Linked DNA regions of Archangium violaceum. The protein of the gene in region 1 interacts with the protein of each later gene in a pairwise test. Links are inferred from orthologs where the notes say so. Each region holds a gene or a part of one and is shown on either strand. Other genes may lie near its edges.

What was found.
Region 2: the proteins of ftsA (region 1) and JQX13_RS08125 interact in binary tests that used the Escherichia coli proteins (3 or more experiments, as listed by UniProt). The link is inferred for Archangium violaceum from one-to-one orthologs.

Annotation. Positions count from the first base shown.
Region 1 is NZ_CP069338.1:6,576,726-6,591,709, reverse strand. The notes cover bases 10,489-13,282. They hold ftsA (cell division protein FtsA), read right to left. Parts: upstream 12,605-13,282; coding sequence 11,372-12,604; downstream 10,489-11,371. Other genes in these bases: JQX13_RS28170 (cell division protein FtsQ/DivIB), read right to left, coding at 12,649-13,282; JQX13_RS28180 (AHH domain-containing protein), read right to left, coding at 10,489-10,802. In the rest of the region: JQX13_RS28230 (SRPBCC family protein), read right to left, coding at 1-118; JQX13_RS28225 (ArsR/SmtB family transcription factor), read right to left, coding at 105-422; JQX13_RS28220 (serine/threonine-protein kinase PknK), read left to right, coding at 684-4,652; JQX13_RS28215 (hypothetical protein), read left to right, coding at 4,723-5,535; JQX13_RS28210 (Uma2 family endonuclease), read left to right, coding at 5,560-6,144; JQX13_RS28205 (hypothetical protein), read right to left, coding at 6,162-6,578; JQX13_RS28200 (hypothetical protein), read left to right, coding at 6,721-7,389; JQX13_RS28195 (hypothetical protein), read left to right, coding at 7,455-8,693; JQX13_RS28190 (hypothetical protein), read left to right, coding at 8,792-9,190; JQX13_RS28185 (imm11 family protein), read right to left, coding at 9,313-9,876; more of JQX13_RS28180, read right to left, coding at 9,897-10,488; more of JQX13_RS28170, read right to left, coding at 13,283-13,500; JQX13_RS28165 (D-alanine--D-alanine ligase), read right to left, coding at 13,629-14,573; murB (UDP-N-acetylmuramate dehydrogenase), read right to left, coding at 14,570-14,984. UniProt on the Escherichia coli protein: Essential cell division protein that assists in the assembly of the Z ring. May serve as the principal membrane anchor for the Z ring.
Region 2 is NZ_CP069338.1:1,904,273-1,919,333, reverse strand. The notes cover bases 4,296-7,166. They hold JQX13_RS08125 (rod shape-determining protein), read right to left. Parts: upstream 6,313-7,166; coding sequence 5,278-6,312; downstream 4,296-5,277. Other genes in these bases: JQX13_RS08120 (putative ABC transporter permease), read right to left, coding at 6,693-7,058; JQX13_RS08130 (ABC transporter permease), read left to right, coding at 4,296-5,234. In the rest of the region: JQX13_RS08155 (DUF2156 domain-containing protein), read left to right, coding at 1-532; JQX13_RS08150 (DUF2171 domain-containing protein), read right to left, coding at 555-773; JQX13_RS08145 (efflux RND transporter periplasmic adaptor subunit), read left to right, coding at 995-2,224; JQX13_RS08140 (ABC transporter ATP-binding protein), read left to right, coding at 2,221-2,916; JQX13_RS08135 (ABC transporter permease), read left to right, coding at 2,913-4,073; more of JQX13_RS08130, read left to right, coding at 4,077-4,295; JQX13_RS08115 (glycosyltransferase family 2 protein), read right to left, coding at 7,248-7,967; JQX13_RS08110 (pyridoxal phosphate-dependent decarboxylase family protein), read right to left, coding at 8,045-9,481; JQX13_RS08105 (Rdx family protein), read left to right, coding at 9,704-9,886; JQX13_RS08100 (PRC-barrel domain containing protein), read left to right, coding at 9,983-10,315; JQX13_RS08095 (2,3,4,5-tetrahydropyridine-2,6-dicarboxylate N-succinyltransferase), read left to right, coding at 10,358-11,182; JQX13_RS08090 (hypothetical protein), read left to right, coding at 11,835-13,076; JQX13_RS08085 (thymidylate synthase), read left to right, coding at 13,106-14,107; JQX13_RS08080 (class I SAM-dependent methyltransferase), read left to right, coding at 14,104-14,859; JQX13_RS08075 (nucleoside 2-deoxyribosyltransferase), read left to right, coding at 14,856-15,061. UniProt on the Escherichia coli protein: Forms membrane-associated dynamic filaments that are essential for cell shape determination. Acts by regulating cell wall synthesis and cell elongation, and thus cell shape.

The DNA.
Region 1 (14,984 bases):
TCTTGTGCATGCCCCAATACTGCTTCGTCATCTCGGGCTCCTGCAGGGCGGCCCAGACCTTCTCCGGCGTCGTCTGGATGTACGTGACGTAGACGAACTGCGGCTTACGGGTCGTCATCTCCTTCGAGTCCTTTCTTGAGCTCGTGCAGCGCGCGCAATCGCTGACGCTCGAACTTCCCGATCCACCGCTCGTGGATTTCATGCAGCGGCACGGGATTCAGGTAGTGCAGCTTCTCTCGGCCTCGCCACACGATGACGACGAGGTTGGCTTCCTCGAGCACGGTCAGGTGCTTCGTGACCGCCTGGCGAGACATGTCCAGGTGCTCGCAGAGCTCGCCGAGCGTCCGTCCATTCTCCAGGTGCAAGAGGTCCAGGAGTTGGCGACGGCTCTTGTCGGCGAGCGCCTTGAACACGAGATCCATGCTCATCCACCCGGAGAAATATGCAACCTTGGGGTTGCATGTCAAGACGCTGGCCGGTGAGCCGCCCGCGGGGAGAAGAGGTCCGTCTACTCAGCGGACCGAGGCTTCCAGGAGCGCAGAGGAGACCCACATACCGGTGGGCCATGGAGGCGCGGAAGGCGGCGGAACTCGATGAGCGGCAATTGAAACAGATGGGCAACGCGGGCGCATACGCCGCCCTGTCCGGATCACCTTGGGCCTGGGTTATTGTCGGCCCCCCGCATGGCCTCCGACAATACGCACACCACTCCTCCTGCGGTCCCTCCAGCCAGAGATGGAGGCCGCTCTCCTCTGCCCCGGGGAACCGTCATCGCGGGCCGCTTCCGCATCAAGGGCCTGGCGGGCCGTGGCGGTATGGGGTTCGTCTTCCGCGCCAAGGACCTGCACACCGGGCGGACCGTGGCCCTCAAGCAACTGCATGCCATCACCTCGCCAGAGGCGGCCTACCGCTTCAACCGCGAGGCCGTGCTGCTCGCCGAGCTGCGCCACCCCGCCATCGTCTCCTACGTGGCCCATGGTGTCTCCGAGGAAGGTCAGCCCTTCCTCGCCATGGAGTGGCTCGAGGGCGAGGACCTCGCCCGCCGCCTGCTGCGCCAGCCTCTGACCTGGTCCGAGACCCTCGCCCTGCTGCGCCGCGCCGCCGAGGGCCTCGCCACCGCGCACCGCCAGGGCATCGTCCACCGAGACATCAAACCCTCCAACCTCTTCCTGCGCGGCGGCCGCCCCGAGGACGTGGTGCTCCTGGATTTCGGCCTGGCCCGCCATATCGAGCCTGGCCTGCTGGGGGTGACGCGCTCCAACACGGTGGTCGGTACTCCGGGCTACATGGCGCCCGAACAGGCCTCCAGCCAGACGGAGATTCCTCCCAGCGCCGACATCTTCTCCCTGGGCTGCGTGCTGTACGAGTGCCTCGCCGGCCAGGCCCCCTTCAAGGCTCCTCACTTCGCCGCTTCGCTGGCCAAGATCCTCTACACCGAGCCAGAGCCGCTGCGTACCTTGCGCGCCAATCTGCCCTCCGACCTGCAGGCGCTGGTGGACCGGATGCTGGTGAAGGATCCCGAGCGGCGGCTGCCAGATGCCACCCACCTGCTCAATTCCCTCTCGGAGCTCGGGTCGGTTCTGGACCCGCGGGTGTCACCCACCGAGGAGATGACCCTCCCCTCCCGTTCCGCTGAGCCCGAGCAGCAGCTCGTCAGCGTGCTGTTGGTGTCCCGTCCTCCCGGGGCCGGGAGCGAGCAGGGAATGGACATGGAGCAAGAGCACGTGTTCCGCGAGTCGTTGCATACGACGCTCGCCCCCTATGGGGCCCGGGTGAAGTCGCTGGCGGATGGCTCGTGGGTGGTCACTCTGATGCCAGAGCGCGGGACCGCGACCGATCAGGCGGCATTGGCGGCCCGCTGTGCCCTCGCCATCAAGGAGCAGGTGGCCGGAGCCACGGTGGTGTTGGCCACCGGGCTCGGGATCCTCGACGGGCGCCTACCGGTGGGCGAGGCCATGGACAGGGCTGGCCGGCTGTTGCGCCAGGTCGAACAAATGCCCACCCGCTCCGTCGTGATGATGGACGAGGTCACCGCCGGACTCCTCGGGGCCGGCTTCCAATTCTCCCGCTCCAGCTCGGGGAGCTTCCTGCTGCAAGGAGAGCAACTCAGCGCCGACGCGGCCCGCCCCCTGTTGGGCAAGCCCACGCCGTGTGTGGGCCGCGAGCAGGAACTGGCCCTGCTCGAGTTCTCCCTCTCCTCCTGCATCGAGGAACAGACAGCCCAGGCCCTGCTGGTGATAGCGCCCCCGGGCATGGGCAAGTCACGTCTGCGCCACGAGTTCCTGCGCCGCATCGAGCGCCGGGAGCAATCGGTGCTCGTCCTCCTGGGACGCGGGGACCCGATGAGCGCGGGTGCCTCGTCCAGCCTGCTGGGCCAGGCGCTGCGGCGGCTCTGTGACATCGTCGAGAGCGAGGAATTGGAGGAGCGCCGCGCCCGGCTGTCCCGGCGCCTGGCCCCACACCTGCCCACGGACTCGACCCGGGAGACCCTCGAGTTCCTGGGGGAGCTGTGTGCCATCCCCTTCCCGGACGAGGACAGCTCCCGCCTGCGTACGGCACGCGGTGACCCGCGGTTGATGAGGGCCCAGATGAGCCGGGCCCTGGCGACCTTCCTGAAAGCGGAATGCGCCCACCATCCGGTGCTGCTGGTCCTGGAGGATCTGCACTGGTGCGATGCGCTCACCGTCAAGCTGGTGGATGATCTGCTGCGCGCACTGGCCGCTCAACCCTTCATGGTGTTGGCGCTCGCGCGACCGGAAGTGAAGACGCTCTACCCCAGCCTGTGGTCACGGTGCCTGCAGGAGCTGTCGCTGAAGGGATTGAGCCGGAAGGCCAGCGCCCAGCTGGTGCGCGATGTCCTCGGGTCCCAGGTCCCCGACGCCGTCATCCAGCGAGCCGTGGAGCAGTCCGATGGCAACGCGCTCTTCCTCGAGGAGCTCATCCGCATGCTGGCCGAGGGGCGCGGGGAAGCCGTGCCGGAGACGGTGCTGGCGGTGCTCCAGGCCCGTCTGATGCGGATGAAGCCGGGGGCCCGCCAGACACTGATGGCCGCCAGCATCTTCGGCCGCACCTTCTGGTCTGGCGGGGTGAAGGATGTGTTGCTCCGCCAGGGCTCGGGCGAGCCCGTGGACGAGCACCTGCTGCAACTCATGGAGCAGGAGGTCATCGAACCGCAGCCCGACAGCCACTTTCCCTCCGAGACGGAGTACCGCTTCCGCCACGCCCTGGTGCGGGATGCCGCCTACGGCCTCGTTCCCGACAGCCACCGGCTCATGGGCCACCGGTGGGCGGGCGCCTGGCTGGAGGGAATGGACGAGCCCGACCCGCTGGTGCTCGCCACGCACTACCATCGAGGCGAGCATCCCATACGAGCCGTCCATTTCTACATCCAGGCCGCCGAGCGGCTCCTCGAGCGGCATGATCTGCCGGGAGCACTGCGGCAATGCGTGGAGGCGGCGCTGGCCTGCGACATGACGGACCCGCAGCGCATCCGGCTGCGCGCGCTCCAGTCCGTGGTGGCCTTCTGGCTGTATGACTTCTCGAAGATCCTGGAGTTCGGCAGCACGGTGCTGGACGAGCTGGGGGTGGGAAGCCGGCTGTGGTGCTGGCTGGTGGGCGGGCTGATGATCGCCGACGTCTACTCTGGCGCGCAGCAGGGACAGTCGGCCCGGCTGACCCGACTCGTGCTGAGCACCACCCCGGAACCCGAAGCGGGCCTGGCCTACGCCTGGGCCATCGTCAGTATCGGCCTCTCGGCGGTCCTGTCCGGCGCACGCGAGGAAGCTCGGGCCGTGCTCGAACCGATGTGGTCCGTGAGCACCGGCGGCATGGCGCGAGGCTGGGCGAACTACGTCCAGGGCTTCTACCATCACCGCTTCGAAGCCAGACCCTGGCAGGCCTTCCTGCATGCCGAGCAGGGCATCCAGGACTTCCGCGAGCTCGACATGGAGCGGGACGTCCTCATCTTGACGACGCTTTCGGGGATGACCCTGGCCGCGCTGGGGGATGTGCCCGGCACCGCGGAACGGATGCGTTGGGTGTTGCGGGTGGGCCAGCAAGCGGGAGAGCACCTCGTGGTGAGCGCTGCCCAGCACTTCATGTATCAGGCGCTGGCCAACAGTCCCGACCCGGAGCACCGGCGAGAGGCCCATGACCGGGCACTCAAGTGGTTGGGCCAGCCAAACGCCTACGCCTTCGGGGCGGGGATGGGGCACGCCATCGTGGCGAAGGTGATGGCGGCCAGTGGAGCACCGCGCGAGGCCGAGCCGCATGCGCGCAGGGCCTGTGAGCTCCTGGCCACGTACCAGACCGAGTGGCTCTACGCCCACACCATCCTGAGTGCCGTGCTGCTCGCCCAGGGACGCCACGAGGAGGCCCGGCGGGAGGCGGAGCTCGGCGTGCGGCGGTTGGAGCAGATGGGCAACGCGGGCGTGCACGCGGTGTCCACGCGCCTGGTGCTGGCGGAGACCTGCTTCGCGCAGGCGGACACCGGTGCGGGGGAAGCCGCCCTGCGCAAGACCCTCGAGTGCGTTCAGGACCGGGCCAGCGACATCCCCGACCCCGCCCTGCGCGAGCGCTTCCTGAGCCAGGTGCCCGAGAACGCGCGCACCCTCGAGCTGGCCTACCAGCGCTGGGGCGCGCTCCCGGAATAGGAGGATGTGACTCGAAAGAGAAGGTGCCACCGGCTGACTTCCGAGGTAGAACGGAGGCAGGAGGCAGCCCATGGCGGACACGTCACACATGAAGGGCGGAAGAGTGGGGCCCTTCCAGATCGACAGGCGGTACAGGAACAATGACCAGGACGATCTCGGAACGGACCTCGGGAAGATCTACGAAGCCCACAACGTCCAGACGGGGGCTCCTGCCCTGGTGGTCGTAGCCGACCCGGTCGTGGGCTGGGAGCCCGAGGAGCCCTGGCAGGTGCGAGCCTACACACACTCGACGCCCGCCTACGTCGCCGTGGAGGTGGAGTACGCCCCGGCCTCGGGCCGGCTGACGAATATGGCCGAGATGCTCAACCTGCTCACCTGCGCCGTCGAGCGCCTGGAGCACAGAGAGGAAGCCCGTGCCCACCTGACGCGTGGCCCCATGGGACGACTGAAGCGATGGGCAGGACGATGGCGCCGGCTCCTGCGCGCCAGCCAGCGGGGGCTCGCCGTCGCGGCCTTCGCCGTGCTCGGCCTGGGTCTGGCGTTCTGGCTGGGCCCACGGGGAGACCCTCGTGGTCCCCAGGACGAGCGGCACGCGGCCCAGGGGATGGATGGGGACACGGCCCCGCGGAATGCGACCACCCTGGTCCAGACGAACGGCCCGAGCCCCTCGGACATCACCTATCCGCTTCCCGCGAAGCCCTTCGGCAATCAGGCCAAGGCCCCCTGCAAACCCAAGAAGGGCGAGGTGGAAATCAATGGCGGGTGCTGGGTGGAGCTGGCGAAACGCCCGCCCTGCTTCGACGACCAGGCCGAGTACCAGGGCAAGTGCTACCTGCCGGTCGCCGAGCGCAGCCCGCCCGAGCCAACCTCCATCCAACCGTGAGCCTCCGCGGTCGGCGTGCAGGGATTGTCGGAGTCCACCGAGCGCAACGACCCGTCCGTCGAGGCGGCCTTCCAAGCGGCCCCGGCGGAAATGGTGGCGGAGATCATCGACGGACAGCTGCACCTCAGCCCTCACGCAGCACGACCCCGCACCAACGTGGCATCCCGACTGGGCATGCGCATCGGAAGCCCCTTCATGCTCGGCAAGGGTGGACCAGGTGGATGGGTCATCCTCTACGAGCCGGAGATTCACTTCGGCCCCCGACCGGACAAGCTCGTACCAGACCTCGCCGGCTGGAGGCGTGAGCGCCTGCCGGACGCCCTTGGAGGGGACGAGGCGCCAGCACACTACGACCTTGCCCCGGACTGGGTGTGCGAAGTGCTCTCCGAGCGCACGCGGCACATGGACAAGGGCCCAAAGCTGCGCATCTACGCGCGGGAGGGGGTCCGGCATCTGTGGCATGTGGATCCGCTGGCTCGCACGCTCGATGTGTTCCGACTCGAGGGGAACCATTGGATCCTGGTCGAATCCTTCGCCGGAGATCAGCGGATCCGCGCCGAACCATTCGAGGCCATCGAACTCGAGCTGGCGCTGCTCTGGGCCAGATGAGTCCTGCATCCAATACGTCACCGCTTGGAGCGAGGACTCCGACTCGGACGCCTCTTTGGCTTCTGGATGACGATGTCGTACTGGGTCTCGCGAGTGGGGGAGCGGACAAACCCGGTCCCCTCCGTTGCCAGGAATTCATCCAGGAGACGGATGATTGCTTCGAGCGTGCGATCCAAGTCGCACGCGTTGGCTTCGTGGACTTGCTGGCCCCACCAGGTGGAAAGCTGCCGCCACTTTGGGTGCCGCGTGTAGATCCATTCCCTGAATTGCTCGTGCTGGCTTTTCTGCCCTGTATCACCAAGGGCACTCTCATAGCCGTAGATGAACATATGAAGATGATCGAGCGTGAAGTCCGGAGCGAACATCCTTGGGCGCAAACAAATGTGCCGCATGTGCTCGAACAAGCTTCCCGCGTGGAGTTGCACAGGGCTCATGGTAGCTCGCTCACCACCTGCATCGAGATCTGCCCGGGAGATAGAAGGCGCTTCGTATATTCGGTCACAGTCAACCCCGTGGGTCCAGTCATGGAGTCGTAGAAGCTCATGGATTTCAGAGCTGCAGAGGAAGCGAATGACGATGGTCCCATTGCAAGGGCTCGAGCGGCTGTTGGAGGCAATCAGGAAGTACAAGATCCAGGTGCGGACGAGCCCTCCGGCAGCCTGTGCTCGGAATCTCGGAGAGCCACTCCTGGGCCGCCCTTTCGATCCGATGCTCGCCGCCTTCTACAATCGACTGGGCGGGCTCTCGTTCCACCTGGATCTGTACATCGCCACCTGTGATGACCAGATGGATGAATTCCTCTTGGAGAACGAGGGCGTGCAGCCCTATTGGCCCGAGCCGTTCCGCACCCTCCTCGTCTTCGGAGGCCAGGAGGCGTTGGCCTATCGCTACGCCACGGTCCCGAGCTTGGCGGATGCGCAGGGCGTCCAACCAGTCGTCGAGGTCGACCCCTACGAGGACATCTACGCGCTCCCCATTGCATCCAACGTGGACCGCTTCTTCGACGCCTACACCCGCTACCTGGAGTTCATCTACGAAACACCCGAGCTCCGGGATGACCCTGATGCACGCCCCACCTTTCCGCGCGGCGTGCCGGAGATCATCGCCGCCGACCGGACGCTGGTGCGTATGCTGGAGGAAGGGCGCTTCGACCCCCTGCTGTTCCAACCTGAAATCCAGACCGAGGAGACACTCGAGTATCTCCGGGGGTGGGTGGCGAAGCTCCTCCGGGCCGCAGCGGGATAGGGGCGCACTTGAACCCCTCTTCTGGCAACACCGCGCGGGCTCGGGGCCCGGTTATGCTCGGGCACATGACACGAGACCTCTGGTTCCATGGCCGCTCCTGGCGACTGCCGCGATCCCTGTGCCGCGCCCTGCTCGTCCTCGCACTCGGGCCCCTGGGCCTCCAAGCGCGGGCTGCCTCCGCGCCGTCCGAGGTCTCCGCCCCGTCCCGCTCGCCATTCGTCCGCGCCTGCGCCGCGCTCGAATCCGGAAACCTGGACGGCGCGGCGAGCGACATCCTCACGCTGCGCCAGCTCCTTCCCGAGCGCCCCGAGCCGCGCCTGCTGCAGTCACTCCTCGACCTCAGGCGCACCCGGCCCGAGCTCGGCTGGCGCGACGCCTTCCTCCAGGCCTGGAATGACATCGGCCGACCCGACTTCAGGGACTCGCCCCTGCTCGAGGAGGACCCGGAGCCCGCCGCCACGGGCCCCAGCCCCGAGCAGGTCTGGCGGCGAGAGCTTTCGGCCGAGCAGCGCTTCGTGCTCGCCCTCTCCATGAGTCCGGATGCGGAGCGCGCCCGAGCCCTCTTCCAGCAGCTCCCCGAGTCCGCGCCCCCCGAGCTGCTCGTCGCCGCCGTCGAGTACCTCGAGCGCGACAAGCTGCCCGCCCCGCTGCGCGCCCGGTCCCGGAGCGCCCTGCGCGCCCGCCTCGCAACGCTCTCCGCACAGCACCCGGAGCCCATACTGCTTCGCGCCCTGCTCCTGCTGGAAGGGACCGACGCCAAGGCCCCCTTCACGCCCCGGGAGCTCCAGGAGCTCGAGGCCCTCTCGCAGCTCCCCGACTGGCGCCAGACCGGGTTCCTCTCGCTCTACCGGTACGCGCTCGGCCACCTGGAGGCCACCGGGGTTTCCGTCCCGAAGAACCACGCGTACACGCTCGCCGTCATGTCGCTGGTCAGCCCCGTGCCCGTGCTGCTCCAGCGCCGCACCGAGGCCTCGCGCGACGCGCTCACTCCCGCCGAGCGCCAGCGCCTGGCCGAAGCACTCTGGCGCATCGGCTCGCGCATCTCCGAAGAGTCCTCCATCGTCGAGCGATTCGTGGGCCTCTCGCTCATGAAGAAGGCCGCCACCGAGCTGGGGGACGACGCCCGCCTCCTGCAGGCCACGGAGGTGCTCGACGAGGAGCGAGCCGCCTACGCGGCCTTGGAGAGCGCGGCCACCACGCGCTGGCCCCTGCCCTCCCTGCGGCAAGCGATGATCGACTCCTCCATGAGCGATGAGGCTGCGCACATGCACGCGTTCCGAGCCCCCAGGGCTGGCGCGCGATAGGTCTGAGAGGGACGCAGTCGAGGTCGCGCTTGGAACCATGGTCATGGCAGCAGGCGAGGCCTTCGTCCCCACTCGCGCGCACTAATCCGGGCTCGAAAATGAAATACGCTCCCAACTTCGACGTCGACTCCATTCTCGACACCCTGCGCGCCATCAACGCGAAATACCAAGAAGGCTCACCAGAAGACGAATCAATCCGAGTCGCCGCAGTGGCGCTGTTTTACGTCCGTGAGAACCAACAGCTAGATGACTATCGCGAGTTCTTTCGGAAGTTCTACACACCCGCCGTTGACTACATAGTGCCCTCCCAAACGTTTTCGATGAGAGCGGATGCAGACGAATGGCTCTCCAGCGGGAAGGCAAAAGAAGGAGATCTCGTCAGAATCGCTGGAGAGGGTTTTCGTGTCATCCCCCAGCGAACCGGGCAGGGGTTGAGGTTTCGCCCGACGCCTCTTCCGGAAGAACTCATGAAAATGAAGCCTCCCGGTTCAGAGTAGGCGCGGAGGGAGAACTACGATTTCGAACGCAGTTGCATTCCCGCTGTTGTTATCCGAGCCACCTCTACCGTCCCGGATCCCTCTGATGCCCCTGCGCTATCCTCGAATTTGCCCCTACGGAATCAAACCTCAACGAACTTCGTTCCCGTGATGCGCTCCTCCTCCATGACTTGCTTGAGGCGCTCCGAAACGAGGAGGGCCACACTCCAACCCCAAGGACGGAAGATGTGGGAGTCGCCCACCTTGCTCGGTTCGATGCGCATGCCCGCAACGACACGGTACTGCCCCACCCTATCGGGGTCTCCATCCTCCAGACGCCAGTAGCGCACCTCTTCGCAACGCGCATCATCAATGCAACGGATGATGCGAAGCGAATTGAGAATGAAGTACGGCTCGGACTGGCCTTCCACCTGTGCGGGAAGGAACTGCACTTGCTGCTGTAGACCCAGGCGTTCACAAAGGGATACGACCCGGCCATGAACCACCGGAATTGTAAGGGTGGTAAAGCTGAAGTCGAGCGCGCTCCCTGGACGAACCTGGTGCAGTACGAGCTTGCCTTCAGGTTTGAGGAGACGACCCTTGTCGAACTGCCAGGGGTCGACCGCCTGTCCATGCGCATCGACGGGATCCGCGAGGACCCAGCGCCCAGGGAGGCGCATGTTACTGAGCAGATCGTAGTATTTCATGAAGCTCCTCCGTCCTGGCTTCAAGTCTTCGTCAACAAACGGTGGAGTCTGGTTCCGGGAGTGCAGACTTCATCTGAAATCCGTTTCAACTCATCCACCAACCTGGCTCGGCACAGTTGCTGGGTCCTACAGTCTTTGATGGCCTCCCTGAGTCGCCTGTGAACCTCCTCGTGATACTCCTCGGGGTGAGGACCTCCGTGGCCCTTCAGGAAGACCTGGTTCTCATCAGCATCCAGGGTCATTCCCGCTTGAGCGAAGATCGCCGTGAACAAGGGTGTCCAGGGACCACCTCTCAAATCAGATATCTCATTCTTGTTCGTAGCGAGGTGATGCCAGGTGAAGCCTGGCACCCTGAGTGAGCCGTCCTTGCAAGCACTGCGAAATACCTGAGCGGTGGTGCCGGCGGATACACCCGCTATTACCAAGGAGCCATCCGCCATGGCATGGACAGACGTGGCCTGAACGGAGACGACCTCGGTCAGTTCCATCCCACCCACCACGGAAAGGCGCCGCTGCTTGAGCCATGCCCAACCCCCGCCTGGAGGCACCCTCGGAAGCCCCTTTGCCACCCCCCAACTCGCCACCATCACCAATATTCGTAAACCCACACCGCCCATTGCCTTGCCAAACCGCTCTGCTGCGGCCTCGATCTCCTTCAGGGTGCGACGACCCTGGGTGTCCTGGTACAGACCCCAGGCGACAACACCCACATGGGCGATTTCCGCGACGGTGAAGACGGAGGCCAGCAGCACCGTGGCGGCCATGGCAAAGCTCTTGGTGAAAATGGGCTCGGGCGCTACCCAGGCGACGAGGTAGACGATCAACGCAATCGCAACTCCCGCGAGAAAGGCGGGGTCATTGAAGAGCGCTTGGGCGGCCTCACGCACGCCCACGGGCATGAACCGGGTGGACAGGCGCAGGGCCATGAACAAGGCACTGTCCTCCAGGCAATCGGGCAGTGGGACCAACGGAGTGCCGTAGCGGGCGATGAACTGCTCGCGCAGGGATTGCTCCCACTGAGTAGACCCTAGCGGACCTGCGCAGCCAGAGAACGAAATCGTCCGCAGGCTCCTGGGCGGATGACTGACCAGGACCGCCCGGAACCCGCGCAGCGCGCTCCGAGCCTCCTCCATGGACATACGTTGTAGAGCCGGCTCCAAGGATAGCGGCGGGGGGACAAGACGGAGCCTACCATCCGGCAGTTGGCTCACCTGCACATCCGGCCCTTTGAAATGGGAGGGAGCGCCGTCAGGAGAGACAACGGGCATCAAGCAGGCCTGAACCAGCAACAGACCCAAGGCGAGAGTCAGACGAAGAACCCGGTCATTTTCCATGAAACCGTCCACTGTCCGCTGCCCTTGGGAGAATGACAGCTCAGCCGCGCTGCGGCCTACGCCTCCGCATTCCTCTAGAGACCTGAAATGGAATGGAAAAAAACCGGGGCCGCTGGGAGGAGAGCGGCCCCGGTGGGGTACGGCAAGACTGCGGAGACTGACTAGAAGATCTCCTCGAGCCACTCGCGCATGCGGCCCTTGACCTTCTTGTAGACGTTCTCCTCGCGGATGCGGAACATCCGCCGATCCAGGTGCTTGGCCCCGTAGACCACCAGGCCCACGCCCGTCGCGTACATCGGGCTCTTCACCACGTCCACCAGCCCGCCAATCCCTCGCGGCATGCCCCGGCGCACCGGCAACCCAATCACTTCCTCGGCCAGCTCCGGCATTCCCGCCAGCAGCGTCGAGCCACCGGTAATCACCACGCCCGAGGCCAGCAGGTCCTCATAGCCGCACTTCTGGATCTCCCGGTGCACGAGCTGGAAGATCTCCTCCACGCGCGGCTCCAGGATCTCACACAGAATCTGCCGCCCGAGCACCCGCGGCTGCCGCCCACCCACGCTCGGCACCTCGATGGTCTCGTCCTTGTTCACCATGGACGCCAGCGCGCAGCCGAACTTCTGCTTGATGCGCTCGGCCTCGTGCGCCGGGGTGCGCAGGCCAATCGCGATGTCGCTCGTCAGGTTGTTGCCGCCCAGCGCAATCACCGCCGTGTGCACGATGGAGCCGCCCGAGAAGATGGCGATGTCCGTCGTGCCCCCGCCGATGTCCACCAGGCACACGCCCAGCTCCTTCTCGTCCTCTCCCAGCACCGCCTCGGCCGACGCGAGCGGCTGCAGCACGATGTCCGCCACGTTCAGGCCCGTGCGGTTGGCGCACTTCACGATGTTCTGCGCGCTCGACACCGCACCCGTCACGATGTGCACCTTCGCCTCCAGGCGCACGCCCGCCATCCCCAGGGGCTCCTTGATGCCGCCCTGGTCGTCGATGATGAACTCCTGCGGCAGGACGTGGATGACCTCCCGGTCCAGCGGGATCGCCACGGCCTTGGCGGCGTCGATGACGCGGGCGATGTCCGCCTCGCGGACCTCCTTGTCCTTCACCGCCACGATTCCCTGCGAATTGAAGCCCTTGATGTGGCCACCGGCGATGCCGGTGTACACGTGGGAGATCTCCGCACCGGCCATCAGCTCGGCCTCCTCCACCGCGCGGCGGATGGAGGACACGGTCGCCTCGATATTGACCACCACGCCCTTGCGGAGGCCCTTCGATGGGTGCGTACCGATGCCGATGATGTCGATTCCGCTGTCGGTCAGCTCGCCGACGATGGCGCAGATCTTCGTCGTGCCGATGTCGAGGCCGACGATGATCTCCCCGGACTTCTGCTTCGCCATGACAACCCTCCCAGGCCCCCCACTCTCGTGAAAGGGGCGCGTTCCTACTGCGAGGCCCCGTTCCTCTCGGAGACAGGGCTCGAAAGCTTCACCGCCACCCAGCCGGGCCGGGCCCGGTTCTCCAGGTGGATGACCTCCGCGGCCAGGCCGCGGGCTCGCAGCTCCTCGCGCACGCGCGAGAGCCGCTGAAGTTTGGCGTCCGTCTCCCCCTCCCCCATCCGCACCTCCATCCCGTCCGCCATCACCAACACCATCCCCTCCGCCACCATCCGCACCTCGCTCAGCCGCTCGCGCTTGCCGGGCTGCGTGGCCGCGTAGGCGTGCGCCACCGCGAGCGCCTGGCGGTAGCGCTCGCGCGTCTTCGCCTCGTCCGCGATGTAGTCCTCCCGGTCCACCCCCGTGACGAGCGGCAGATCCAGCGTGTCCCCGGGCTGCAGCCGCTTGAAGGGCTCGCCGTCCTCGTCCAGCAGGTACAGGTCTCCGAGCACCGCCAGCGCCGCCGGCGCGTGCTCCACCACTTCCACGGACACGCTGGCCGGGAAGTGCCGCCGCACCGCCACCTCGCGCACCCACGGGTGGGTGGACATGGCGCGCTCGAGCGCCCCCACGTCCAGCGCCCACAGGTTCTGCCCCACCGTCAGCCCGGACAGCTTGAGCAGCTCGCCCGGCGTGGCCCGCTGCAGCCCGCTGAAGGTCGTCTCCTTCAGGAGGAAGGTCGGCGAGCTCAGCGCCCAGCGCCGCAGCTCGATGCCGCCCCACACCAAGGCGACTGTCAGACCCGTCAGTAGGATGGCCTTGAGCAGGCCGGGTCCGTGCGTGCGCACGGCTCCCGTCACCGCCTCCTTCGTCTGGGCGGCGTCCTGGCGACGACGGTTCTTGGACTTACCGAATGCCATGGTGTGCGTCGGCGCATGCTGCGCGCGGTTGGATCTCCACGCCAGTTTTTCGCTACAGCGACGTCGCTGTAGCGCCCGGGTCCCGCTGAAGGGACCGGCAAGCCCTCATGATCCTTCGGGGGGTTTTCTCAAGCCTTGAGACTGGCCCCTAGCAGGAGACGCTCGCAGAGGCCAGGAAAGTCGATGCCCCGGCCCGCGGCGATCTTCGGCAGCAGGCTGGACTCGGTCATTCCCGGCAGCGTGTTGATCTCCAGCAGGAAGATGTCCCCGGACGGCGTCAGGATGACGTCCGAGCGGGAACCTCCACTGCACCCGAGCGCACGATGAGCGGCAAGGCAGAGCTGGTTCACACGCTCATACTGATCCTGCGGGAGGGGTGCGGGGAAGAGGTACTGGGTGGTTCCACCGGACTGGTACTTGGCCTGGTAGTCGTAGAACTCACGCGCGGCCACCACCTCGATGACGCCCAGGGCCTCGTTCTCGAGGACGCCGCCCTGCACCTCGCGGCCCTTGACGTACTGCTCCACGAGGATGGAGCCGGCGAGCGTGGAGGCGGCCTCCACGGCGGCGAGGTACTCCTCGCGCGTCTTGCAGATGGCGACGCCCACGCTGCTGCCCTCGCGGGAGGGCTTGACGACGGCGGGGAGGCCGAAGGGCAGCGAGTCCACGGCGGCCCGGGCCTCGTCGGCGCTCTGGAAGGCGCGGTAGGGCGGAGTGGGAATGCCGTGGGCGACGAAGACCTGCTTGGCGAAGACCTTGTCCATGCCCAGGGACGAGGCCATGACGCCGCTGCCCGTGTAGGGGATGAACATGCACTCGAGCAGACCCTGGATGCAGCCGTCCTCGCCGTAGCGGCCGTGGAGGGCGATGAAGGCCACCTCCACCTTCTCCGCCGTGAGGCGCGCGGGCAGGTCCTTGCCCACGTCGATCTCCACCACGTCGTAGCCGAGTCCCCGCAGGGCCTTGGCCACGGCGGCGCCGGTGCGCAGGGACACCTCGCGCTCGGAGGACAGGCCCCCGAGCAGCACTCCCACCTTCTTCCGCTTCAGCTCGTCCTTGGAGAATCCGCTCATGGCAGGAAGACCCCTACACGCTTGACTTCGGGTTGGAGCTCGACCCCCAGCTCCTCCCGCACGCGCGACCGCATGAGGGTGAGGAGGGAGAGGACATCGTGGGCGGTGGCGCCGCCCAGGTTGACGATCCAGTTGGCGTGCAGGGTGGACACCTGCGCGCGGCCGATGACGTGGCCCTTGAGGCCCACGCTCTCGATGAGGCGCCCGGCGAAGTCGCCCGGCGGGTTCGTGAAGACGCTGCCGAAGTTGGGCTGGCTGAGCGGCTGGCTGCGCTTGCGGTAGGCGAGGTCCTCGTCCATGGCCTTCCTGGAGGCCTCGATGTCGCCCTTGCGCAGCAGGAAGCGCACGCGTGTCACCACGCCGCCCGGGGGCAGCTCCGAGTGCCGGTAGCGGTGCGGAATGTCCGCCTTG
Region 2 (15,061 bases), 4.7 Mb from region 1 along the record:
GGGGCTGCGCGCCTTCAAGGCCCGGCTGCGCCCGCATGCGTGGGACCGCATCCACCTGGCCTGGCCCGCCCGGTACGACGGTTCGCCCCTGCCGGTGTACGACGCCCTGACGGCCTTCGCCCAGGGGAGCCTGGCGCGCTTCGGGGTGGCCACGCTCCTGCGCCGGCCCCTGTTGCTGGTGTGGCTCGTCACGGTGCTGCTGGTGCCCTGGACGGTGCTGCTCGCGCTGCCGGCCAACGCCCACCGCTTCCCCTCACCGTGGGTGCAGTGGGGCTGGGTCCTCTTCGATGTGGGGCTGACGGTGGGGCTCTTCTCGCTCGTCCGGCGCTGGCGCACCGGGCTGGCCACGCTGCTGGGCTCCATCATCGCTGGAGACGCGTGCCTCACCCTGCTCGAGGCACTCCTCTACAACGTCCCTCGTGCGCGAGGGCTGGGGGATTGGCTCGTCATGGGGGTGGCCGTGCTCGCTCCGTCCGTGGCGGCGGTGCTGCTCTTCTGGGCGCGCCACCACCCGACACTCGAGCCCGCATGAGCCCGCTACGCGCTCGGCGGGGTCAATCCTCGGGAGGCACCGCGGTGGGCGCGCTCGCGAGGAACACTTCCCGGCCCTGCACGCGCGCCACCCGGTGGTAGTGCACCATGTAGTCCCGCCGAGCAGGCGAGCCCTGGCCCAATTCGAAGTGGGTGTCCCCCACGTTCGACACCGTTCCGAGCTTCCGCCCGTCCGTGTCCCTCACCGTCATGCCCTCGTGGATGTCTCCGGGGTCGATCATCTTCGCTCCTCCACGTGTGTGATGTGTCACTGGCGGGAAACGTCCCTTGTGACAACACTGCGAGCGGACTCCTTCCCCTGCCAGCCGCTTCCTCCCAGAGGGAGGGAGGGACGGCCGTGCTCCCTGGAGGAGGAGTGCACGGGCGGCCTCGGCTCCGGGTCTTATCCGGCGCCTCCTCCTACTTTCTCCTGAGGGCTCATGTCGCACGGGGGGAGGCACCCATGGCGGAAGCCCAGGCCCAGAAGTTGAACGCGCTCAGGATCGACCGCTCGGTCCATCCCCGGCGGAAGCTCGCACACCGATGGCCGTTGTGGGCCGGACTCGCTGTTCTGCTCCTCCTCGCGCTGGCGGCGGCGACGTTGGGCCGTGCCCCCAGCGTACAGGTAGCCGAGGTCCGCGAGGCCCGTCCCGGAGAGCAGCAGACCGAGCTCACGGCGGCAGGCTATGTGGCCTCGCGCCGCCACTCCGTCATCGCGCCCCAGGTGGCGGGACGTCTGGTGGAGGTGGCGGTGGACGAGGGCGACGCGGTGGAGGAGGGACAGGTGCTCGCCCGCCTGGATGATCGGGATGCGCAGGTGGCGGTTGCCCGGGCCCGGGCCGAGCTGCGGGCGGCTCAACAGCGACTCATCGCCGCGCGAGCCACGGCGACACGGGCGCGCAGTGACCTGAGGCGGGCCGAGCAGCTGGCGAAGGCGAACGTCATTACCCGGGCGAGTCTGGAGGAGGCACAGGCGCTGGCCCGTGCGTCCTCCGCCGAGGAGCAGGCCGCGAGCGCCCAGCTCGAGGCGGCCCGGCGGGCGGCGGAGGCCGCGGCGCTGCAGCTGTCCCATACGGTGGTGCGGGCGCCCTTCTCGGGCACCGTGGTGCGCAAGCTGGCCGATGAGGGCGCGGTGCTCGCGCCCGCCGCGCTCGAGCAGGAGAACATCGGCGGCATCGTCGAGCTGGTGGACCTGGGCGCGCTCGAGGTGGAGGCCGAGGTGAGCGAGGAGCAGCTCCCTCGCATCGAGCTGGGACAGCCCGCGCTCGTCTTCCTCGACGCGTACCCGGACAAGGCCTTCCGCGCGAAGGTGCGCTCGGTGCGTCCGGCCATCGACCGCTCCAAGGCCACGGCGGACGTGAACGTGGCGTTCGAGGAGATTCCCCCGGGCGTGTTGCCGGACATGGGCTCACGGGTGGCCTTCCTGAAGGAGGAGCTGCCGCCGGACGCGCTCGAGAAGAATGACGCGGCGCTGCGGGTGCCGGCGGCGGCGGTGGTACAGAGCGGTGAGCAGTCCGTGGTGTGGGTGGTGCAGGACGGGCGGGTGAAGCGCCAGCCGGTGCAGGTGGCCCGGAAGGTGGGGGACGAGGTGGCGCTCGCCCAGGGGCCGGCGCCGGGGACGCAGGTGGTGGTGGCGCCCGAGGGCAACCTGCGTCCGGGGCGCAAGGTGAAGGTGCGGACGGAGGCGGGATGAGCACCGCGCCGGTGGACGCGACGTCTTCCTTCATCCGGCTCCGAGGGGTCTCGAAGGCCTACCGGCGTGGCGACATCGTCGTGCCCGTATTGGAGGCGGTGGACCTGGACATCCCGATGGGGGCCTTCGAGGCCTTCATGGGTCCGTCCGGCTCGGGCAAGTCCACGCTGCTCAACCTCATCTCCGGGTTGGACCGGCCCACGACGGGCGTGGTGGAGGTGGGTGGGCAGGACCTGGCGCGCATGAGCGACAAGGAGCTGTCGGACTGGCGCGCGGGGCACGTGGGCTTCGTCTTCCAGATGTACAACCTGCTGCCGGTGCTCACGGCGGCGGAGAACGTGGAGTTGCCCCTGCTGCTCTCGCCCCTCTCCCGCGCCGAGCGCCGCGAGCACGTGGCCGCCGCGCTGGAGGTGGTGGGCCTGGGACACCGGATGAAGCACCGTCCCCCGCAGATGTCCGGAGGCGAGCAGCAGCGCGTGGCCATTGCCCGGGCCATCGTCACGGATCCGGACCTGCTCATCGCGGACGAGCCCACGGGCGACCTGGATCGCAAGTCCGCCGAGCAGGTGTTGGACCTCTTCCAGGAGCTGCACCAGGGGCTGCACAAGACGCTCGTGATGGTGACGCACGACCCGCACGCCGCCGAGCGGGCCGACCTGATACGGCACCTGGAGAAGGGGGCGCTGCAATGACGTTCGGGCGGCTCGTGTGGAAGGACCTGCTGCGCAACCCCCTGCGGCTGGCGCTCACGGTGCTGGCGGGTGGGGTGGGGGTGATGGCCTTCATCTTCCTGCGCACCGTGGTGGACCTCTTCTATTCGAGCGCCGAGTCGGCGCAGGCGGACCGGCTCTTCACGCGCGCCAAGGCGTCCATCACGGGGGATCTGCCCCTGTCCTACCAGACGCGCATCTCCGCCGTGCCGGGGGTGGACGACATCACCTTCTATGGCTTCTTCGGTGGACGCTATGGCGAGTCCCAGCGCGACTTCTTCGGCTCCGCCTTCGTGGATCCGCCCTCCTTCATGCGGGTCTTCGATGAGCTCGTCGTCCCCCCGCAGCAGGTGGCGGCCTTCCAGGAGGATCCCTGTGGCGCGCTCATCGGCAAGGACCTGGCGAAGCGCTATGGGTGGAAGCCGGGGGACCGGGTAACGCTCAAGGGCACCATCTACCCGGGCGAGTGGAGCTTCACCGTGCGGGGCATCTACGACGTGCGGACCGGCACGCTGGACACCAGTTCGCTCTTCTTCGGCTTCCGCTGCCTCAACGAGAAGCTGCCGGAGGACCGCAAGGACCGGGTGGGCGCCTTCATGATTCGCGTGGAGGACCCCTCGCGCTCGGCGGCGGTGGCCTCGGCGGTGGACGCCATGTTCGCCAACAGCCCGTACCCCACGCGCACGGAGAGCGAGCGCGCGGCCACGCTGGGCTTCATCTCCATGCTGTCGGCCATCATCACCGCGGTGCAGGTGGTGGCCACCGTCATCCTGCTCATCATCCTGCTGGTCATCGGCAACACGCTGGCCATGAGCGTGCGCGAGCGGACGCGAGACCTGTCCACGCTGCGGGCCATGGGTTTCAAGAGCGGACGGGTGGTGATGCTCGTGCTCTTCGAGTCGTTGGCCATCGGCCTGGCCTCGGCGGGGCTGGGGGTGCTCGTCGCACCGCCGCTCATCCGGGGCTTCGTCGCGCTCGTCGGCTCGCAGATGGGAGGCCTGCCCGCGGAGTTCATGCGCGGGAGCACGCTGGTGCTCGGGGCGCTGGCGGCCGTGGGCGTGGCGTTGCTGGCCGGAGCCATCCCCGCGCTACGGGCCATCCGGATTCCGGTGGCCGAGGGGTTGAGGAAGGTGGCCTGAGCGATGATTCCGCTCTACTACAACACGCGCAGCCTCTGGGCGCGGCGCCTGTCCACGGGGCTCACCGTGCTGGGCCTGGGGCTCGTCGTCTTCGTCTTCGCCACCGTGCTGATGCTGGCCAACGGCATCGAGTCCGCGCTCGCCTCCGGGGGAGACCCGCGCAACGTCATCCTCCTGGCCGAGGGCTCCACCAGCGAGTTGATGAGCAACGTGGAGCGCGACGCGCTGCGCGCCCTGGGCAGTGCGCCGCAGGTGGCCTCCTCTCCCGAGGGGGAGCCGCTGGTGGCCGGAGAGCTGATCGTGCCCGTGCTGCTGCCGCGAGGCGACGGCAACGAGTCGAACATCAACGCACGGGGGATTGGCCCGGAGAGCTTCGCCATCCGGCCCACGGTGCGGCTCATCGCCGGCCGGGAGCCACGGCCGGGTACGAACGAGATTGCATTGGGCGAGGCCCTGGTGGGCCGCTCGCCGGGGGCGTACCTGGGCGGGGAACTGGTGTTCGCCGAGGAGCGCTGGCCGGTGGTGGGTGTGTTCACCGCCGCGGGAGGGGCCTACGAGTCCGAGCTGTGGGTGGACGCCAACCGGCTGGGGCCCGCGTTCGATCGGCCGGGGCTCAGCTCCATCGTGGTGCGGACGGGCTCGGAGCAGGCGCGCGACACCTTCATCCAACAGGTGGAGGAGGAGCCGCGCTTCACGCTGGATGCGAAATCGGAGCCCGAGTACTGGGCGGAGCAGGCCACGTGGCTGGCCACGTTCATCCGGGTGCTGGGGCTCTTCGTGTCCTTCATCTTCAGCGTGGGCGCGGTGCTGGGGGCGATGATCACCATGTACGCGCAGGTGGCGGCGCGCCTGGGCGAGCTGGGGATGCTGCGGGCGGTGGGCTACCGGCGGCGCAGCGTGCTGGCGAGCATCCTCATCGAGTCCGCGGTGCTGGGGGCGGCCGGAGGGGTGCTGGGCGCGCTGGGGGCGCTGGCCACGCGGTGGATGGAAATAAGGACGCTCAACTTCCAGACGTTCGCCGAGGTGCGCTTCGGCTTCACACCGACACCGGGCATCGTGGTGGCGGCGCTCGTCTTCGGGACATTGATGGGGGTGCTGGGAGGCATGCTGCCCGCGCTACGGGCCTCGAGGCTGTCGATCCTGGATGCCTTGCGCGCCTAGCTTCCCTTCCCTCTCCCGAGGGGAGAGGGAAGGATGCACGGGCTCAGCCCGGCTGGCAGACCTGGCGGAGGATGTCGAGCGTCTCCAGCGCCTTGCCCGCGCCCATCACCACGGCGGACAGCGGATCCTCGGCGAGGAACACCGGCAGGCCCGTCTCCTCGCGCAGCAGCGTGTCCAGGTTCTTCAGCAGCGCGCCACCACCGGCCAGCACGATGCCGCGGTCGGCGATGTCTCCGGCCAGCTCCGGCGGCGTGCGCTCGAGCGTGAGCTTCACCGCCTCGACGATGCCGTTGACGGGCTCGGCGAGGGCGTCGCGCACCTCGTCGCTGCTCACCGTGAGCGTGCGCGGCACACCGGCCACCAGGTCGCGACCCTTGATCTCCATGGTCATGACCTCCTCGGTGGGGTACGCCGTGCCGATGCCCATCTTGATGAGCTCGGCCGTGCGCTCGCCGATGAGCAGGTTGTACTTGCGCTTGACGTACTGGATGATCGCCTCGTCCAGCTTGTCGCCGCCGATGCGCACGCTCTTGGCGAACACGATGCCGGCGAGGCTGATGACGGCGACGTCGGAGGTGCCACCGCCGATGTCGACGATCATGTTGCCGCTGGGCTCGGTGACGGGCAGACCGGCTCCAATGGCCGCGGCCATGGGCTGCTCGATGAGGTAGACCTCACGGGCTCCGGCGTTGGCGGCGGCCTCGCGCACGGCGCGGCGCTCCACCTCGGTGATGCCCGAGGGGATGCCGATGACGATGCGCGGGCTGACGAGCGACTTGCGGTTGTGCGCCGTCTGGATGAAGTAGCGGAGCATCGCCGCGGTGATCTCGAAGTCGGCGATGACGCCGTCCTTCATGGGGCGGATGGCCACGATGTTGCCCGGCGTGCGGCCGAGCATCTCCTTGGCCTCCTTGCCCACGGCGAGCACCTTCTTGCCGCCGCGCGCGTCCTGTTGGACGGCCACCACGGAGGGCTCGTTGGAGACGATGCCCTGACCGCGGATGTAGATGAGCGTGTTGGCCGTGCCCAGGTCGATGGCGAGGTCACGCGAGAAGAGGGTGTGGAGCCAGTCGAACATACGGGGGCGGAAACTTTCAGAGGTGCGGCGTCATTTCCCTGCACCAAAAGGGACCGCGCGCCAACCTACTACGCAGGGGCCGATGCAGGAAGAAAAGCCAACTGTCAAGTGGTGGGCCCGGCCGGAGAGCGTCCAACCCGGTGGGCCCCCCGTCCTCTCGCTCCGCTCCCCATTCCTCCCTCTGAGAGATGGTCCGGGGTGAGGGGTTTTCACCACAGGAGGGGTGGATGCATCCCCGCCTCCCCTCAATGGACGGGGGGCAGGTCGCTCTCCCCGGCGAGGAGGAAGGTGTCCGCCGCTTCCCCGGCCTCCTGCTCGGTGGAGACGGGGGAGAGGTGCCGGGGCACGGCCACGGCGCCATTTTCCACCGCCTCGCGGTATTAGGGCGTCTGGCGCAGGGCCTCGCTGGTGATGCGCAGGAGCGCCTCGCGCACGGGCTCGAAGAGCAGGCCGGCCGCGTACCAGAAGGGGGCGTAGTCCAGGCGGATGAGCCCCTTCACGCTCCAGCCGCGCTTCTCGTAGTCCCACGGGCAGCGGCCGAGCGCCTTGCGCAGCAACCATCCCGTGGTGAACTCGGCGCCGAAGATGACGGCGGTGTAGGCGAGCGCCCGCACGGGCCGGGGCAGGAACCGCAGCCGGTCATGGAGCAGCTCCATCCCCAGCGCCGTGGCACCGTAGATGGGGTGCATCCAGAGGTACGTCTTCGCCGTGCCATGCCGGTCCCTCTCGAAGAGGGCGGCACTCATGCCGGTGAAACACACCTCCAGCACCCAGCCCGCACACCCATAGAGGAGGAATCTCGGTAGCACACCCTGAAAGTAGGAACCCTTCTCGAAAAGAGCACCTGGAAGGGGGAGCGGGGGCGCAGCCGCTGGACCGGAGGGGTCCGCCTGGGGTCCGAGGGTGTTGGCCGCCGGACAACCCGGGCGGGGGCCTCAGCGTTTGATGGCGTACTTGCCGATGGCGTAGAGGGCCCGGACGCCGTCCTTCCAGCCGATCTTCTTGCCCTCCTCGTAGGTGCGCCCGTGGTAGCTGATGGGCACCTCGAAGACGCGCCAGCCGCCGCGAGCCACCTTGGCGGTGAGCTCCGGCTCGATGCCGAAGCGGTCCTCCTCGATGTTCACCGACCGGATGACCTCGGCGCGGAAGGCCTTGTAGCAGGTCTCCATGTCGGTGAGGTTGAGGTTGCTCGTCATGTTGGAGAGCATGGTGAGGAACTGGTTCATCACCGAGTGCCAGAAGTAGAGGACGCGCCGGGGCGTGCCGGTGAAGCGGCTGCCGAAGACGACGTCCGCGTCGCCATCGACGATGGGCTGGATGACGCGGGGGATTTCGCGCGGGTCGTACTCGAGGTCCGCGTCCTGGATGATGACGATGTCCCCGGAGGACTCGGCGAAACCGCGCCGCAGGGCCGCGCCCTTGCCCTGGTTCTTCTCCTGGAAGAGGACGCGCAGCTCGTTGCGGTTCTGCGGGGTGCCGCCGATGACGGAGAGGCCCTCGTTGGCCAGGCGCTGGAGGAACTCGCGGCTGCCGTCCCGGGAGCAGTCGTCCACGATGACGAGCTCCTTGGGGAAGTCCACGGCGGTGACGCGGCGGAGGATTTCGGCGAGGGTGGAGATCTCGTTGTAGACGGGGATGACGACGGAGACGAGCATGGCGAGGGGGGCTCTACCCGATTTCCGCCCCTCGCGCGACTCTTCGGTGGGGTCGCTGGGATGGATTCCCGCCGGGCTCAAGCCGCCCGGCGCAGGGCCTCCAGCAGAGCGTCCAGGTCCTTGTCCGTGGTGAGCGGGTTGATGAGGGTGGTGCGCAGCCACACGCGCCCGCCGAGCGTCGTCTGCACCAGGTAGAAGTCGCCGCTCGTGACGAGCGACTCGCGCAGGCGCACCTGGAGCGCGTCGAGCTCCGAGGCGGGCAGCCCCCTCGGCGTGTGCCGGAAGCAGACGATGTTGCAGTCGGGGGGGACGGCCAGCTCGAAGTCCCCGGAGGACTGGATGCGCTCGGCGAAGCGGCGGGTCAGGTCGAAGCTCTCGGTGACGGCGTCCGCGAAGAGCTTCGTGCCCAGCACGCTCAGGCTGGCGTACAGCTTGAGGGCCATCATCTCCTTGGTGCACTCGAGGGTGCGCAGCGCCACGTCGCTCCAGCGCCGCGTGTCCTGGCCCGTGAAGAGGTAGGAGGCCTCCTGGGCGAAGGCCTCGAAGGAGCGGCTGCCATCGCGGAAGAGCACGGCGGTGATGAGCGCCGGCATCATCATCATCTTGTGCGCGTCCCACACCACCGAGTCGGCGCGTTCGATTCCCTTCACCTGGTGTCGGTAGCGGGGGCTGAGCGCGGCCGAGGCGCCGTGGGCCCCATCCACGTGGAACCAGAGGTCGTGCTTCGCGCAGAAGTCGGCCACGGCCTCGAGCGGATCGAAGGCGCCCGTGGCGGTGGAGCCGGCACTGGCCACCACGGCGATGGGGCGGCGGCCGGCACGCCGGGCCGCGGCGAGCGACTCCTCCAGGGCCTCGGGGCGCAGCCGGTAGCGCGTGTCCACGGGGACGGGGGTGACGCCCTCGGCGCCCCAGCCCATCACCTTGGTGGAGCGGGCGACGCAGTAGTGGGTCGTCTCGGGGACGAGCACGGTGAGCGGCGGGCCGGCGGTGGGGCCGCCGTTCCACGCGTCGAAACCGGCCTTCGCCTGACGCGCGGCGAGCAGGGCGGTGAGGTTGCCGGCGGAGCCTCCCGAGGTGAGGACGCCGCCCGCGCCCTCGGGCAGGCCGAGCACCCCGGCCATCCAGCGCAGCACGTTGTGCTCCATGGCGGTGGAGACGGGCCCCATCTCGTAGACGGCCATGCCGTTGTTGAGGAGCGAGGAGGCGAGGTCGCAGAGGGCTGCCAGGGGCAGGGGCGCGGACACCTGGTGGCCCACGTAGTGCGGGTGGTGCAGGTGGTGCGAGTCGGTGATGACGCGTGAGAGGAGCGCGGGAAGGTTTCCGGAGGGCTCCTCGGGGAAGCTCGCGGGGTAGCGCTCGACGTGGGTGGCGGGCGGCGCCCAGGGCAGCACGGGTCCCTCGCGGCGGGTGGTGCGGGTGAGGTGGTCGGCGAGCTGGTCCACCAGCTGGTGTCCGAGGCGGCGGAAGTGCTCGGGGTCGTAGGCGGCGGCGAGGTTCGGGTGGAGGGGAGCCATGGGGGAGCGGAACTTCCTAGAATGCGGTCCATGGATTCAAGAGCCGAGCAGGCAGGGCGCTCCTCTCGGCTCCCCTCACCTCGGAGGGCGGGACGGCTATCCTTCTCACTGGAGGCGCAACCCCGCGCCCCATCACGCAGGAGGCCTCTCATGGCCGCTCGTATCACCATCCTGTTCTGCAATGCTTGAGGCTACAAGCCTCGGGCCGCCCGTGCGGCGGCCGTGCTGAAGAAGGAGCTGAACCTGGATGCGGAGTTGAAGGTCGGTCCGTCCGGCAGCTTCATCGTGGAAGTGGACGGCAGGCCGGTGGTGAAGAAGGAGTCGCTCGCCTTCCCCACCGAGCAGCAAATCCTGGAGGCGGTGTCCAAGGCCGTGGGCGGCTCCTCCAACCCGCCCGGTTCGTAACCCCCGGACAGGCGGGCGGCCGGGGGCCTGGCTCCCGGCGCCCATTCTCCCCAGAGGAAGGCCCGGGCCCCACCTTGTGCGAGTGGAGGTGAGGCCATGGCCGTGGAGTGGTTGGAGTCCCCTTTCGAACGGAAGTCCATCCAGCACTGGATGAAGGTGTTGGACCAGGACGGGAAGGTGCTGGGGCGGGTGGACTGCGTCGGGGAGACGGTGCTGTTCGTGCGCCGGCGCTTCTCGCGCAAGTTATGGGCGGTGCCCCTGGCCCGAGTGGCGCGGGTGACGGGCAAGGGCGTGCACGTGGCGGGGCGGAAGCGCGAGGTCCTGGAGCCCGAGGCGGGCCGGAAGCACGCGGAGCTCGTCACGGCCACCTATCCGTTGGCGGAGCCCCCCGCCACGAAACTGGAGGCGGCGCGGCACGTGTCCGCATGAGGATGGTGCGCCGGGCGGCGTTTCGTGCTTGAAGGAGCGGCCATGTCCTCCATTGAAAGTCTTTCCCAGAAGGTGTCCGCGGCATTCGCGGACCGGGCGAAGCTGAAGGAAGCGGAGTACGTGGCGGCGGTGCGCGAGACGCTGGCGCTGCTGGACTCGGGCGAGGTGCGGGTCGCGGAGAAGGGGCCCGAGGGCTGGAAGGTGAATGCCTGGGTGAAGGAGGCCATCCTCCTGTTCTTCGCCATCTCCGACATGAAGGTGATGGAGGTGGAGCCCTTCGAGTTCTTCGACAAGATTCCATTGAAGAAGGGGCTGGAGGCGGCGGGCGTGCGGGTGGTGCCGCCGGGAGTGGTTCGCTACGGGGCGTTCGTCGAGCGTGGGGCGGTGGTGATGCCCGGCTACGTGAACATCGGCGCGCGGGTGGGGGCGGGGACGATGGTGGACACGTGGGCCACGGTGGGTAGCTGCGCGCAGGTGGGCCGCGACGTGCACCTGTCGGGTGGCGTGGGTCTGGGCGGAGTGCTGGAGCCACCCACGGCCTCGCCGGTCATCATCGAGGACAGGGCCTTCATCGGCAGCCGCTGCATCGTGGTGGAGGGCGTGGTGGTGGAGGAGGAGGCGGTGCTGGGCGCGAACGTGGTGCTGACGGCGTCCACGCCCATCATCGATGTGACGGGCCCCGAGGAGAAGGTCTACAAGGGACGGGTGCCGGCGCGCAGCGTGGTGATTCCGGGGATGAAGGAGAAGCAGTTCCCCGCGGGCCGCTACATGGTGCCGTGCGCGCTCATCATCGGGCAGCGCAAGGAGAGCACGGACAAGAAGACGAGCCTCAACGCGGCGCTGCGCGACTTCGCCGTGCCGGTGTAGGCCCCGCGGTCAGGAGGCTCCCGCGCCGTTCAGGTGCACTGTGACGCGTGGGAGCCGTCGGAGCGCTCGACGGAGCGGGCACCCGGGATTGCCCGCCGCGAGCGTGGTCCAACAGCTCCGCGAGTCGCGCCAACGAATGCCCACCACGCGCGCGCTCCGCCTGCCCTGTGCGTCCATCCGCGCGAGCAGGTCCTCCACCATGCGCTCGACGCTCAGTTCCCCATCGGGAGACTGACCTGCTCCGAACCCGCGGTTGTCGAGGCACGGGCCGCGGAAGTGGGCCGGCAGCGACTCGGCCTGGGGCGCCAGCTCAGCTCACACAGCCCCGGTGAGAGGCTGTCTGACGTATATGTGAAAGCACTTACATTGCCATTCCTGTCGAAAAATCACGTTCCTGGTGCCATCTCTCCCAGAACGCCGCTCCTGCGCTTGGGAATAATTCCTGAAAGTGTGACATTTCCAGGGCTGCGGGTTGTGCATCGTGTATGTTACAGGCAAACGCCGCACGTGATGTCCCGTTCAGTTCGTTCCAACTCTTACGCCCACCTGCGCTTTCCCCTCGGTCTCCCGGTCCGGCTGTCTTCAGAACAGACAGATGTTGCCGCCATGCGCTGTCTGCTTCGGTAGCATGGAATGTTTTTGGTGCCACTTTATGAAGATGACAATGAAATGGGGCTTCATCTCTGGCGTGGTCCTGATCTTCCTGTTGGGCTGTCCTGGCCCGGGTCAGGCGAAGACCCGGCTCAGGGTTCCGCTCTATCCATATATTCCCGATGCCGCTGGAGATCAGTTCAAGGCCATGGCGGCGCGCATCGAAGCCGAGTTCGAGCAGGAGCATCCGGATATTGATCTGGTCGTCAATCCGAGCTGTTTCTCGGATGACTTCTATGATCCAGAGGCCCTCGCACGCTCCCTGAAGGGCGAAGGGGAGTGCGGATACGATGTCATCGAGACGGACACCGTCATCCTGGGTGAGTTGGTGGCGCAGAACGCGGTCCGCCCCTGGCCGCGGCTGCCCCGGAACGTCAATTTCCATCCGGCGGGGCTGGCTGCTTCCCGTCAGCAGCAGTCGACCTACGGTATTCCCCACTGGCTCTGCGGGCACTTCATCATCTCTCGTGACGAGTCCGTGCGTCAGGCTCGGACCGAGAGTGCTCTGCGACAAGCGTTGACGGCCATCAATTCGCCCGTGCCCGACATGGCCACGAACATGCTCGGCAGTTGGAACCTGCCCGCGCTGTACCTCGATGCCTGGGCGGACCGCAATGGCGGGGCCAACGTCGCCTCCGCCGTCACCACGGCGAGCTATGACCAGGCCGCGCTCCAGTCGATGCGGGACTTCGTGCAGAGCTGCGAGTCCTCCGGGAGCAACCCCTGCATCGACGGGACGTATGCGCTCGAGGAGAACTTCGATCTGCCCGCCATCCTCTTCGCGACAGGTCAGGTCGATGCCACCCTGGGTTATTCGGAGCGCCTGCACGTCATCCTCAAGAACCTGCCGGCGGGGCAGGATGCTTCCAGTCTCAAGATTTCATCCGCTCCCCTGGCGGAGGGGTCCCATCCCATCCTGTTCACCGACGCGTACTTCCTGAGCGTTCGTTGCACGTACAGGTGTGCGGAGGCGGCGCTGTCGTTCGTCGATTACATGAGCCGGGCGAGCACCTTTGAATGGCTCCTGATGAGCGAGGATGCCCCCGAAGGCTCGCGCGTACCGCGCTATCTCCTTCCCGCGACGCTCGACGCCTACAGCGCGCCAAAGGTCCAGGCCGATCCGTTCTACCCCACCCTGGACATGGAGACGCGGCAGGGCGCGCCCTTCCCCAACTCCGGCCTGTTGAACATCCGCCAGCAGATGCGCGACGACATCCTGACGTCGATAACCAGTGACACGTGAGCGTCCGTGGAGAGGAGGGTGCTTCGACAATGCTGAGATTCAACACCTTCGATGGGGCCTATCTTCACGGTCTTCGCTGGATCTACGAATCCCCCCAATTCCGCGTGGCGCCGCGTGGGTTCGCGAGCCGTGAGAACCTCGGGTTCTGCTTCGAGCTCATCAACCCCCTGGCACGCCTCTCCTGCTCGCCGGAGAGGAAGACGAACATCATCTTCAATTTCGCCGAGGCTCTCTGGTACCTCTCTGGCCAGGCCGACCTGGAGCAGATCAGCTACTACGCGCCGAGCATCCGCAAATACTCCATGGATGGCAGGACGCTGACGGGGACCGCCTACGGCGTGAAGCTCTTCCACTTCGGGGCCGCGGCCATCAACCAGTGGGAGCGCGCGGTGGAATTGTTGAAGGAGGACCCGAGCACCAAACGGGCCGTGCTCCAGATATACGATGCCCACGAGTCGCTCATCCAGGACAACATCGATGTGTCGTGTACCCTGGGTCTGCAGTTCTTCGCGCGTGAGGGGCGGCTCCATGCGGCCGCCTACATGCGAGCCAACGACGCCTACCGCGGCATGGTGAGTGACGTCTTTTCCTTCACCTTCCTGCAGGAGATGATGGCCAGCCAGCTGGGCCTGAAGCTGGGGTCGTACTTCCACTATGTCGGCTCGTTCCACATCTACGAGCCCGACATCCCCGCCGTGGAACGGCTGTTGTCCGCGGCGCCACCGGCAGCCGAAGTCTCGCGGACGATGCCGGCGATGCCGGAGGGAGACAACTGGGCGTTCGTGCGCAGTGTGCTGCGCTACGAGCAGGAACTGCGGCACGGCCGCCACCGGTTCACCAGCGCCAGCCTGGCGCAGACCGGATTGCCCTCCTACTGGCAACAGGTTCTCGCGCTCCTCGAGGTCTACCGGCAGATCCACCATGAGGGGCGTATCGACCCGAGATTCCTCGACTGTTTGCTTCCACTCTACCAGCGGATGGTCGTGACCCGCTGGAGCCCACTCCTCTCGTCCAAAGGTGAGAAATCTTGAGTACATCCTGGAGCGATCCGGCTGTCTGCAAGGGGTTCGACGACTACGATGACCTGCCCGAGCAGGTTCTGGGCTACAGCACGATCTTCAAGGTATTGCGGCTCGAACGCCCGGACCCCATGGTCCTGCTGGACTACGGCTGTGGTCCCGGCAAGGTCTCGGAGCGGGTGGCGAAGACCTTCGGCAAGCGGGTGCTCGCCGTCGACAACTCGGGGCCCATGCTGGAGATCGCGCGGATCAGGCGCCCGCACCCTCTGGTGGAGTACCTCCAGATCGACGATACGCTCGCCGGTCGGGTCGGGGACGCGAGCGTCGACGGCGCGATGACCTGTTACGTCTTCATCAACATCCCCTCCGAGGACCGCATCCGCAACATCATCCGCGAGGTCTACCGCGCCCTGAAGCCAGGGGCGGCCTACGCCATCCTGGATACCAACCCGGACACCACGGGGGTTCAATTCTCCACCTTCCGCAACGGAGAGCCGGGTCGGAAGTACGGGTATGGCGAGCCACGTGAGGTGTTGCTGCGCGTACCGGGTGGCCAGGAGCTCGTCCTGCGGGATACCCACTGGCCGAAGAAGATGTACCTGAACGCGCTGCGGGACGCCGGCTTCCAGAACGTGGAGATCTTCGAGCCCACGCTCTCCAGCTTCTCGCCGCAAGAGCTCCAGCCATTTGGCGCAGCCGGTGTCGACAAATGGCAGAACGAGAGAACGACTCCTCCCTTTGTCATCTTCCGAGCCATCAAATGACGACTCCTTCTCAACGCTCCGTCTTCCTGGGTGGTCCCTTCAAGTCCCTCGTCTCCGCCGAAACGGGAGAGATGCGGGCGGCGGACCAGGCACGCTTCCAGAGCCTCATCAACTTCTTCGAGCAGCGGGGCTTGCGCGTCTTCAACGCCCACCGCCGCGAGGCCTGGGGGCGCGAGTTCTTGAAGCCCGAGGACTGCACCCG